DNA from 2 places in the Streptomyces malaysiensis subsp. malaysiensis genome. Region 2 is predicted to be linked to the other one. Evidence: riboswitches for the same ligand, from Rfam matches in the RefSeq annotation. Region 2 holds a riboswitch; the other holds the start of a gene.
The links. A riboswitch is a leader RNA that binds a small molecule or an ion and turns the genes downstream of it on or off. The one in region 2 is predicted to bind thiamine pyrophosphate.

Region 1 (5,067 bases), on a different contig from region 2:
CTTCGCGATGGTCGCGGGCGCCCTGTGCATGCAGTACCTCATCGAGGACGGCGTCTGGTGGCAGGGCCTGCTGCTCGGCCTCGCCGCGGCGGTCAGCGCGACCCTGGGCGACCTCGGCGAGTCCATGATCAAACGGGACCTCGGCATCAAGGACATGGGCAAGCTGCTGCCCGGCCATGGCGGCATCATGGACCGGCTCGACTCGCTGCTGCCCACCGCGCCGGTGGTGTGGCTCCTGCTGGTGATCTTCGTGGGCGGCGGCTGACACCCCCGGCCCACGGGCCCCGCGCCACTCCGGGCGCGGGGCCCTTCGTACGTCTGCGACACTGGGAAAACCATGCCTAAGCCCGGAGAACTCACCTTCGTCGCGCCGCGTGGGGCCAAGAAGCCCCCGCGGCATCTCGCCGACCTCACGCCCGCCGAGCGCCGGGAGGCCGTCGCCGCCCTCGGGGAGAAGCCCTTCCGGGCCGGGCAGGTGTCGCGTCACTACTTCGCGCGCTATGTCGACGACCCGGCTCAGTGGAGCGACATCCCGGCCGCCGCGCGCGAGAAGCTGGCCGCCGGGCTGCTGCCGGAGCTGATGAGCGTGGTGCGGCACATCAGCTGTGACGACGACACCACCCGTAAGACCCTGTGGCGGCTCTTCGACGGCACGCTCGTGGAGTCGGTTCTGATGCGGTACCCGGACCGGGTCACCATGTGCATCAGCTCTCAGGCGGGCTGCGGGATGAACTGCCCGTTCTGCGCCACCGGCCAGGCGGGGCTGGACCGCAATCTGTCCACCGCCGAGATCGTGCACCAGATCGTGGACGGGATGCGGGCCCTCCGGGACGGTGAGATCCCCGGTGGGCCGGCCCGGCTGTCCAACATCGTCTTCATGGGCATGGGCGAGCCGCTGGCCAACTACAACCGCGTCGTCGGCGCCATCCGCCGGCTCACCGACCCCGAGCCCGACGGGCTCGGGCTGTCGCAGCGCGGCATCACCGTCTCGACCGTGGGCCTCGTCCCGGCGATGCTGCGGTTCGCCGACGAGGGGTTCAAATGCCGGCTCGCGGTGTCACTCCACGCGCCCGACGACGAGCTGCGCGACACCCTCGTGCCCGTCAACACCCGCTGGAAGGTGCGCGAAGTCCTGGACGCCGCGTGGGAGTACGCGGAGAAGTCCGGCCGCCGGGTCTCCATCGAGTACGCGCTCATCAGGGACATCAACGACCAGGCGTGGCGCGCCGATCTGCTCGGCCGGCTGCTCAAGGGCCGCCGGGTGCATGTGAACCTGATCCCGCTCAACCCGACGCCCGGTTCCAAGTGGACGGCGTCCCGGCCCGAGGACGAGAAGGCGTTCGTGGCGGCCCTGGAGGCCCACGGAGTGCCGGTGACCGTCCGCGACACCCGGGGTCAGGAGATCGACGGGGCCTGCGGGCAACTGGCGGCTTCTGAGCGCTGAGGACCGGCTGATACGGTGCTTGAGCATCGTCGCATCATGCGATCGTCAGCAAAGTGAACATCCGTATAAGTGAACATTCCGACAGGGGAGCGCTCAGAGCGCTGAGAGTGCGGCACGGCCGCAGACCCTCGGACCTGATCCGGGTCATACCGGCGTAGGGAGTCAGCATCATCATGAACAGCCAGCTTCGGCGTGCCATCTCAGCCGCCGTCCTCGGCTCACTGGCCTTGAGCGCGCTCGTCGGCTGCGGCGAGGACACCAAAAGCGGCTCGGACTCCAAGACGGTCACCCTGGTCACGCACGACTCGTTCGCGGCCTCCAAGGCGGTCCTCAAGGAGTTCACCAAGGAGACCGGCTACAAGGTGCGGGTGCAGGCCGGGGGCGACGCCGGAGCCGCCGTCAACCAGGCGATCCTCTCCAAGGGCCACCCCCAGGGGGATGTGTTCTTCGGCGTCGACAACACCCTGCTGTCCCGCACGCTCGACAACGACCTGTTCAGCCCCTACACGGCCAAGGGTCTGGACAAGGTCCCGGCGGCCCTTCAGCTCGACCGGGCCGAGCACCGCGTCACCCCCGTCGACTTCGGCGACATCTGCGTCAATTACGACCGTAAGTACTTCGCCGACAAGAAGCTGTCGCCGCCCCGGACACTGGACGATCTGACCAAGCCCGCCTACAAGAATCTCCTCGTCACCGAGAACGCGGCCACCTCGTCCCCCGGGCTCGGCTTCCTCCTTGCCACGGCCGCGAAGTACGGCGACGACGGCTGGCAGGGTTACTGGAAGAAGCTGCGGGCCAACGGCGTCGAGGTGGTCGACGGCTGGGAGCAGGCGTACTACGACCGCTTCTCCGGCTCGGCAGGGGGCGGCAAGGGCGACCGGCCGCTCGTGGTCTCCTACGCATCGAGCCCGCCCGCCGAGGTGGCCGACGCCAAGACCAAGCTAGCCCAGGCCCCCACCGGGGTGGCGACCGGAACCTGCTTCCGGCAGGTGGAGTTCGCCGGACTGCTGAACGGCGCGGGGAACACCAAGGGCGGCAAGGCGCTGCTGGACTTCCTGCTGAGCAAGCGGTTCCAGGAGGACGTCCCGCTGAACATGTACGTCAACCCGGTGCGCGAGGACGCCAAGCTGCCGGAGCTGTTCACCCGATACGGGGCCAGGATCGCCGACTCGGCCACCCTGGCGCCGCAGAAGATCGCCAAGAACCGTGAGCCGTGGGTCAAGACATGGTCCTCGCTGGTCCTGTAGAGCCCCGCGAGAACCGTAAGGCGGCCGCCGGCCACCGTAAGGCCGGTACGGCCGGTACGGCAGACGGCGGCGGCCGTCGCGCGATCGTGCTCCGGCTCGCCCTGATGGCGGTGCCGCTCGCCTTCTTCGCGGTCTTCTTCGCCTATCCCGTGGTCGCCATCGTCACCCGGGGACTGCGCGTCGGCGGGCGGTGGCGGTTCGGCCGGATCGGCGAGGTGGTGGCCGATCCGGCGACGCTGGACGTCCTGTGGTTCACCTGCTGGCAGGCGGTCGCGTCGACGGCCCTGACGCTTGCGGTCGCGCTGCCCGGCGCCTATGTCTTCGCGCGCTTCGACTTCCCCGGCAAGGGACTGCTGCGGGCCGTGGTGACCGTGCCGTTCGTGCTGCCGACCGTCGTCGCCGGATCGGCCTTCCTGGCGCTGCTCGGCCGGGGCGGGGTGCTGGACGAGCTGTGGGGGATGCGGTTCGACACCTCCGTCTGGGCGATCCTCCTGGCCCATGTCTTCTTCAACTACGCGGTGGTCGTAAGGACCGTCGGAGGACTGTGGGCCCAGCTCGACCCGCGCCAGGAGGAGGCCGCGCGAGTGCTCGGCGCGAGCCGCCTGTCGGCCTGGCGCCGGGTGACGCTGCCCGCGCTGGCCCCCGCCGTGGCCGCCGCCGCGCTGATGGTGTTTCTGTTCACCTTCACTTCCTTCGGCGTGATCCAGATCCTCGGCGGCCCCCGCTACGCCACGCTGGAGGTGGCGATCTACCGGGAGACCGCGCAGCTGCTCGACCTGCCTACGGCCGCGGTGCTCACGCTCGTTCAGTTCGCCGCGGTCGCGGCCGTACTGGCCCTGCACGCGTGGACCGTAAGGCGCCGGGAGAGCGCCCTGCGGCTCGTCGACCCCGGCCGCACGGCGCGCCGCCCTAAGGGCCCCGCCCAGTGGGCGCTGCTGTGGGGCGTGCTGGCGGTGGTCGCGCTGCTGATCGTGACACCGCTCGCGGTGCTGGTGGAGCGCTCGCTGAACGGACCGGACGGCTATGGATTCACCTACTACGAGGCGCTGCGGTCGGCCGCCGACAGTGGAGGCACCTTCTTCGTGGCCCCCTTGGAGGCCGTCGGGAACTCCCTTTGGTACGCGGCGGTCGCCACCGTCTTCGCCCTCGTCGTGGGCGGTCTCGCCGCCGCCGCGCTCACCCGCAGGGCGGGCAGGCTGGTACGGGGTTTCGACGCGCTGCTGATGCTGCCGCTGGGCACCTCGGCTGTCACCGTGGGATTCGGGTTCCTGATCGCCTTGGACGAGCCTCCGCTGGATCTGCGTGCCTCCTGGGTTCTGGTGCCGCTCGCCCAGGCCCTGGTGGGCGTGCCCTTCGTCGTACGGACCATGCTGCCGGTGCTGCGGGCGGTGGACCACCGGCTCCGGGAGGCGGCGGCCGTGCTCGGGGCGTCCCCATGGCGGGTCTGGCGGGAGGTGGACCTGCCGCTGGTCGGACGGGCCGTGGCGGTCGCGGCGGGCTTCGCGTTCGCCGTCTCCCTGGGCGAGTTCGGGGCGACCGTCTTCATCGCGCGCCCCGACCATCCGACCCTCCCGGTGGCCATCGCCCGGTTCCTGGGCCGGGCCGGACAGCTCACCTACGGGCAGGCGATGGCCCTGAGCACCATCCTGATGTTGGTCTGCGCCGGATCGCTGCTGGCGCTCGAGCGCATCCGCACCGACCGTTCCGGAGAGTTCTGAATGACGCTGCTGCGACTGGACGAGGTGACCGTAAGGTTCGGTCGGCGCGACGCGCTGGACGCCGTGGAGCTGGCGGTCGCCGAACACGAGACGGTCTGTGTGCTGGGCCCGAGCGGAAGCGGCAAGTCCACCATGCTGCGCGTGGTGGCCGGGCTTCAGCGCGCCGACACCGGCCGGGTGTGGCTCGCCGGACGCGACCAGAGCGGGGTGCCCACACACCGGCGCGGTGTGGGGCTGATGTTCCAGGACCACCAGCTGTTCCCGCAGCGGGACGTGGGCGGCAATGTCGCCTTCGGGCTGCGGATGCGCAAGGTGGGGCGCGCGGAGGTGGATCGCCGGGTCGCCGAACTGCTGGAGCTGGTGGGGCTGCCGGGCGCCCAGCGCCGCCCCGTCGACTCGCTCTCCGGCGGTGAGCAGCAGCGGGTGGCGCTCGCCCGCGCGCTGGCCCCGCGGCCCAAGCTGCTGATGCTGGACGAGCCGCTGGGCCAGCTCGACCGCGGGCTGCGGGAGCGGCTGGTGGTGGAGCTCCGCGAGCTCTTCGAACAGCTGGGGACCACTGTGCTCGCGGTCACCCACGACCAGGGCGAGGCGTTCGCGCTCGCGGACCGGGTGGTGGTGATGGAGAACGGCCGGATCGCCCAGACCGGCACCCCGCTGG
Region 2 (5,067 bases):
CGCTCGACGATCAGCTGGAAGTTGTGCGGATTGCGGATGCCGAGCCCGGAGCCGATCGGGGAGCCGAGCGGCATGATCGCGGCGCAGCCGACGTCCTCCAGCTTCCGGGCCAGGATCGGATCGTCATTGGTGTACGGCAGAACCGTGAACCCGTCGTCGACCAGGATCTCGGCCGCGTCCAGCAGCTCGATCGGATCGGGGAGCAGGGTGCGCTCGTCGGCGACCACCTCCAGCTTGATCCAGTCCGTGCCCAGGGCCTCCCGGGCGAGCCGGGCGGTGAGCACGGCCTCACCCGCGGTGAAACACCCGGCGGTATTGGGCAGCGGGCGGATGCCGTGGCGGCCGAGCACGGAGAGCACCGACCCCTGCACGGTGGGGTCGAGCCGCCGCATCGCGACGGTCGTCAGCTCGGTGCCGGAGGCCAGCAGCGAGCGCTCCAGGATCTCCAGGCTGGGCGCGCCGCCCGTGCCCATGATCAGACGGGAGCCGAAGTCGGTCCCGGCGATGGTGAACGGGTCGGGCGCGGTGAGGGACGCGAGGCGCGGGGTGGCGGGGGCGCTGGTGACGGCCGGGGCGCTGGTGACGGTCGTGGCGTCTGCGCTGGTCGTGGCGTCTGCGCTGGTCGTGCTGGTCGTGGTGGGAGCCATGGGTGGGATCAGCCTCCTTGGACCGCGGTGAGGACCTCGACGCGATCACCGTCGCCGAGCGGGGTCGCGGACCACTGGGTGCGCGGGACGACCGTCTCGTTGACGGCGGCGGCGACGCCCGAGGGCGCCTGGGTGAGGGTCGCGACAAGCCGGTCGAGGGTGGTGCCGTCGGGGATCTCGCGGGGTTCGCCGTTGACGGAGACGGTCATGTCTGCTGCTCCTGTGCTGGGGAGGGCGCGGCGGCGGGGACGGCGGAGACGGTCGGGGCCGCTCCGGTGCCCGAGGGGGCCGTAAAGCGCCGCGGGGTGAACGGCCGGGCCTCCGGCGGGAGTTCTCCGCTGGTCAGCGCCTCGGCCATGACATCGCCTGTGATCGGGGTGAGCAGGACGCCGTTGCGGAAGTGGCCGGTGGCCAGCAGCAGACCCGGCAGCGCGGTCGGGCCGAGCATCGGGGCGTTGTCGGGGGAGCCGGGGCGCAGCCCGGCACACGTCTCCACCAGCGGCAGTTCGGTGATGCCGGGAACCACCTCATGGGCGTCGCGGAGCAGTTCGTACACCCCACCCGCGGTGACGGTGGTGTCCCAGCCCAGCTCCTCGCTGGTCGCGCCGATGACCAACTCGCCGTTCTCGCGCGGCACCAGGTAGACCGGCCCGCCGCGCACCACGGCCCGTACGGTCCGGGACAGGAACGGCGCGTACCGCTCGGGCACCGACAGCCGCATCACCTGTCCCTTGACGGGCCGTACGGGCGGCAGGACGTCATCGGGGACGCCCGCGAGCCGTCCGCTGAGGCTGCCGGCGGCCAGCACGGTCCGCTCGGCGGCCAGCCGTACGCCCCCGGTCAGCTCGACCCCGGTGGCGCGGTCGCCGTCCACCAGCAGCCGCTCCACACGGGCGCGGTGGAAGGCGACCCCGGCCCGCTCACACGCCGTGAGCAGCGCCGCCGTCAGCCGCCGCGGGTCCACCTGGTGGTCGCCCGCGACCCGCAACCCGCCGTGCACACCCGGCGCCAGCATCGGCTCCAGACGGCGGCATTCACGCCCCGTCAGCCACTCGGACTCCAGCCCGAGCCCCTGCTGGAACGTGTGGAGCTCACGCAGATGGGCGCGGTCGTCGGCGTCGAACGCCACGGCGAGCGTGCCGCACGCGCGGTAGCCCACGTCCTGGCCGCTCGCCTCCTCCAACTCGGCCACGAAGTCCGGATAGCGGCGCGCCGAGGCCATGTTGAGACCGAGCAGGGTCTGCTCGCCGTAGTGGAGCTCGGTGACGGCCGCCAGCATCCCGGCCGCGACCCAGGCGGCCCCACCGCCGGGCTCCGGATCGGCGAGCGCGATCCGCACCCCCCGCTGAGCCGCCCGCCAGGCGGTGACCAGCCCGACAATGCCGCCCCCGATGACGAGGGCGTCGTAGCGCCCGTTGTGGCCTGATGTGTGTGGCTCGTCGTCGTGATCTGGTGCGTGCGTGGACACGCTGCCCCTCCCTTCGCCGGCATGACCCGGATCAGGTTCGTACGGTCGGAGGCCGTTCCAGCCTCCCTCTCAGCCCGGTACGTCCGGGCTCCCGCGAGTGCTCTGTCCCGCCACCCTAGTACGAGGCCCGAATCGTCCGAAAGAGCAGCCGACCCCAACCCCTAGCCTCGCCCCCCTCCGCCGTCTGAGGAACGGGGTCGGGGCGGAGCCCCGTGTTCCAGCTCCTTCGGCGTTTGGGGGCGGGGCCGGGGGCGGAGCCTTGTGTTCCAGCTCCTTCGGCGTTTGGGGGGCGCGGCCGGGGGCGGAGCCTTGTGTTCCAGCCTCTCCGGCGCTTGAGGAGCGGGGCCGGGGGCGGAGCCCCAGCGGGGTGACGGGGCGGAGCCCCGTCTTTCGGGAAGGGGCGGGGTGGGGGACTCACCGCCGAAGGCGCCCACGCCCCGCACCCAGCCCCAGGGCGGAACCCCACCCACCCCCCACCACCACCCGCCGCTCCCCTTCTGTGCCCGAGATCTCGCCCCGCCCTCTCCGGCCCACCCCACCAGCCGCAATACAGTGATCGTGTGAGCGATGAGACGACGACGAAGCCGTCTTCGAACGGCGGCGAACAGCGGGTGGTGATCGTCGGAGCGGGAATGGCGGGGGTGCAGACCGCCGTCGCGCTGCGCGAACAGGGCTGGACCGACGAGATCGTCCTGCTGGGCGCGGAGGTCCACCAGCCCTACGACCGGCCGCCGCTGTCCAAGGCCGTACTGCTCGGCAAGGCCGAGGGATCGACGCTCGACGTGGACTTCGCCGGGCTCGGCATCGGGCTGCGGCTCGGCGTCGAGGTCACCGGCCTGCGCACGGACAAGCGCCTCGTGGAGACCGCGACCGGGCAGCTCCCGTACGACGTCCTGGTGCTCGCCACCGGCGCCGAGCCGATCCCGCTGCCGGGCAGCGAGGGCGTGCCCGGCGTCCATCTGCTGCGCACCCTGGACGATGCCACGCGGCTGCGCCCGGTGCTCGCCCGGCAGCGCGAGATCGCGGTCGTCGGGGCGGGCTGGATCGGCGCGGAGTTCGCCACGGCGGCGCGCGAGGCGGGCTGCGCCGTGACCGTGGTCGAGGCCGCGGACCGGCCGCTGGCGGGCGCCCTCCCGGCCGAGGTCGCGGCCCCCATGGCGGCCTGGTACGAGGACTACGGCGCCCGGCTGGTGACCGGAGCCCGGGTCGCCTCCGTGGACGAGGCCGGGCTGGTGCTCGGCGACGGCACCCGGCTGCGGGCGGGCGCGGTGGTCGTGGGGATCGGGGCCCGGCCGGCCACGGACTGGCTGGCGGGCTCGGGCGTGGAACTGTCCGGGGACCGCTCCGTCGCCGCCGACGAGCGGCTGCGCGCCTCGGCGCCGGACGTCTACGCGGTCGGCGACTGCGCCTCCTTCCCGTCCGCCCGCTACGGATCGCGGCTGCTGGTGCACCACTGGGACAACGCGCTCCAGGGCCCGCGCACCGTCGCCGCCAATGTGGTGGGGAGCCGGACGGCCGCCCACTTCCCCGGTGTCGTCTACGACCCGGTGCCGTACTTCTGGTCCGAGCAGTTCGGGCGGTTTGTGCAGTACGCCGGACACCACGCGGGCGCCGACGAACTGGTCTGGCGCGGCGATCCGGCGGGTGCCGCCTGGTCGGTGTGCTGGCTGCGCGAGGGCGCCCTGGTCGCCCTGCTGGCCGTCGGCCGTCCGCGCGATCTGGCCCAGGGGCGCAAGCTGATCGAGCGCGGCGCCCGGCTGGACCGGACGCGGGCGGAGGACCCGTCGGTGCCGCTGAAGTCGGCCGTCCTCTGACCGGCCGGGCGGCCGCCGGTCGGCCGCCGGACGGGGCGTCCGGGGCGGGGCGGGCGGCCCGCGCGCCGGGCGCCCGGCTACCCACTGTCAGTCCCAGATGGCAGGCTTGTTCCGTGACCGAGATTGACGCAAAGATCGATGCTCTCGTCCCCGCCTGGCTCACCCTCCCCGATGTCGCCGAGCGGCTAGGGGTCGAGGTGACACGCGTTCGGCAGCTGGTCAAGGAGGGCCAGCTGATCGCGGTGCGCCGTGGCGAGAACAGGGTGCTTCAGGTGCCCGAGGAGTTCATCGGTGAAGGAAGGGTCGTCAAGGGCCTCGTGGGCACCTTGACGCTTTTGAAGGACGACGGCTTCAGTGACGAAGAGATGCTGGAGTGGCTCTTCACCCCCGATCCGAGCCTGCCCGGCACCCCGGCACAGGCACTCAGCGAGAATCGCGGTACGGAAGTGAAGCGGCGCGCCCAGGCGCTCGCCGTCTGACGCCCGCTGTCCGACACCGCCGGCGCCCAGCCTTCCGCGGCGTTCCGTACGGGGCTCGTACAGCACTCGTACGGGGCTGGGACAGGGCTGGTCGTTTTCGCGTACTCGTAATTCGCTGTCGCATCCGGCGTACGGGCCGGGCTCCACTCACGGCCCGTACGCCGCCCGACCCTCCCGGGGGAGCCGATCCATGTCCACCACCGCCACCGCTCATGAGCAGCTGGCCGACGCCCGCCTCTACCTGTGCACCGACGCCCGGAAGCGCCAGGGCGACCTGCCGGAATTCCTGGACGCCGTTCTGGGGGCGGGGGTGGACATCGTCCAGCTCCGGGACAAGGAGATGGAGGCGGCCGAGGAGCTGGAGCACCTCCGGGTCTTCGCGGACGCCTGCCGTCGGCACGGCAAGCTGCTCGCCGTCAACGACCGGGCCGATGTCGCACACGCCATCGGTTCGGATGTGCTCCATCTGGGCCAGGGCGATCTGCCGGTGCCCGCGGCGCGCGCGATCCTCGGCGAGGACGTGCTGATCGGGCGCTCCACGCATGCGGAGGCGGAGGTGGACGCGGCGGCCGTGCAGCCCGGTGTGGACTATTTCTGCACCGGCCCCTGCTGGCCCACCCCCACCAAGCCCGGCCGCCCCGCCCCGGGGCTGCCCCTGG

Region 1: it holds a riboswitch for thiamine pyrophosphate, as region 2 does, so the genes downstream of both, AB0E24_RS43035 (thiamine ABC transporter substrate-binding protein) here and thiO (glycine oxidase ThiO) in region 2, are expected to answer to the same signal.

What each region holds. Positions count from the first base shown of each region.
Region 1 covers NZ_JBEZNG010000044.1:41,719-46,785, reverse strand. The annotation lists gene AB0E24_RS43045 (phosphatidate cytidylyltransferase) at 1-265, shown strand, start outside; gene rlmN (dual-specificity RNA methyltransferase RlmN) at 338-1,444, shown strand; TPP riboswitch at 1,518-1,622, shown strand; gene AB0E24_RS43035 (thiamine ABC transporter substrate-binding protein) at 1,618-2,691, shown strand; gene AB0E24_RS43030 (ABC transporter permease) at 2,796-4,409, shown strand; gene AB0E24_RS43025 (ABC transporter ATP-binding protein) at 4,410-5,067, shown strand, end outside.
Region 2 covers NZ_JBEZNG010000008.1:126,424-131,490, forward strand. The annotation lists gene AB0E24_RS18375 (thiazole synthase) at 1-473, opposite strand, end outside; gene thiS (sulfur carrier protein ThiS) at 656-856, opposite strand; gene thiO (glycine oxidase ThiO) at 853-2,040, opposite strand; TPP riboswitch at 2,107-2,220, opposite strand; gene AB0E24_RS18390 (NAD(P)/FAD-dependent oxidoreductase) at 2,748-3,929, shown strand; gene AB0E24_RS18395 (Rv2175c family DNA-binding protein) at 4,043-4,408, shown strand; gene thiE (thiamine phosphate synthase) at 4,599-5,067, shown strand, end outside.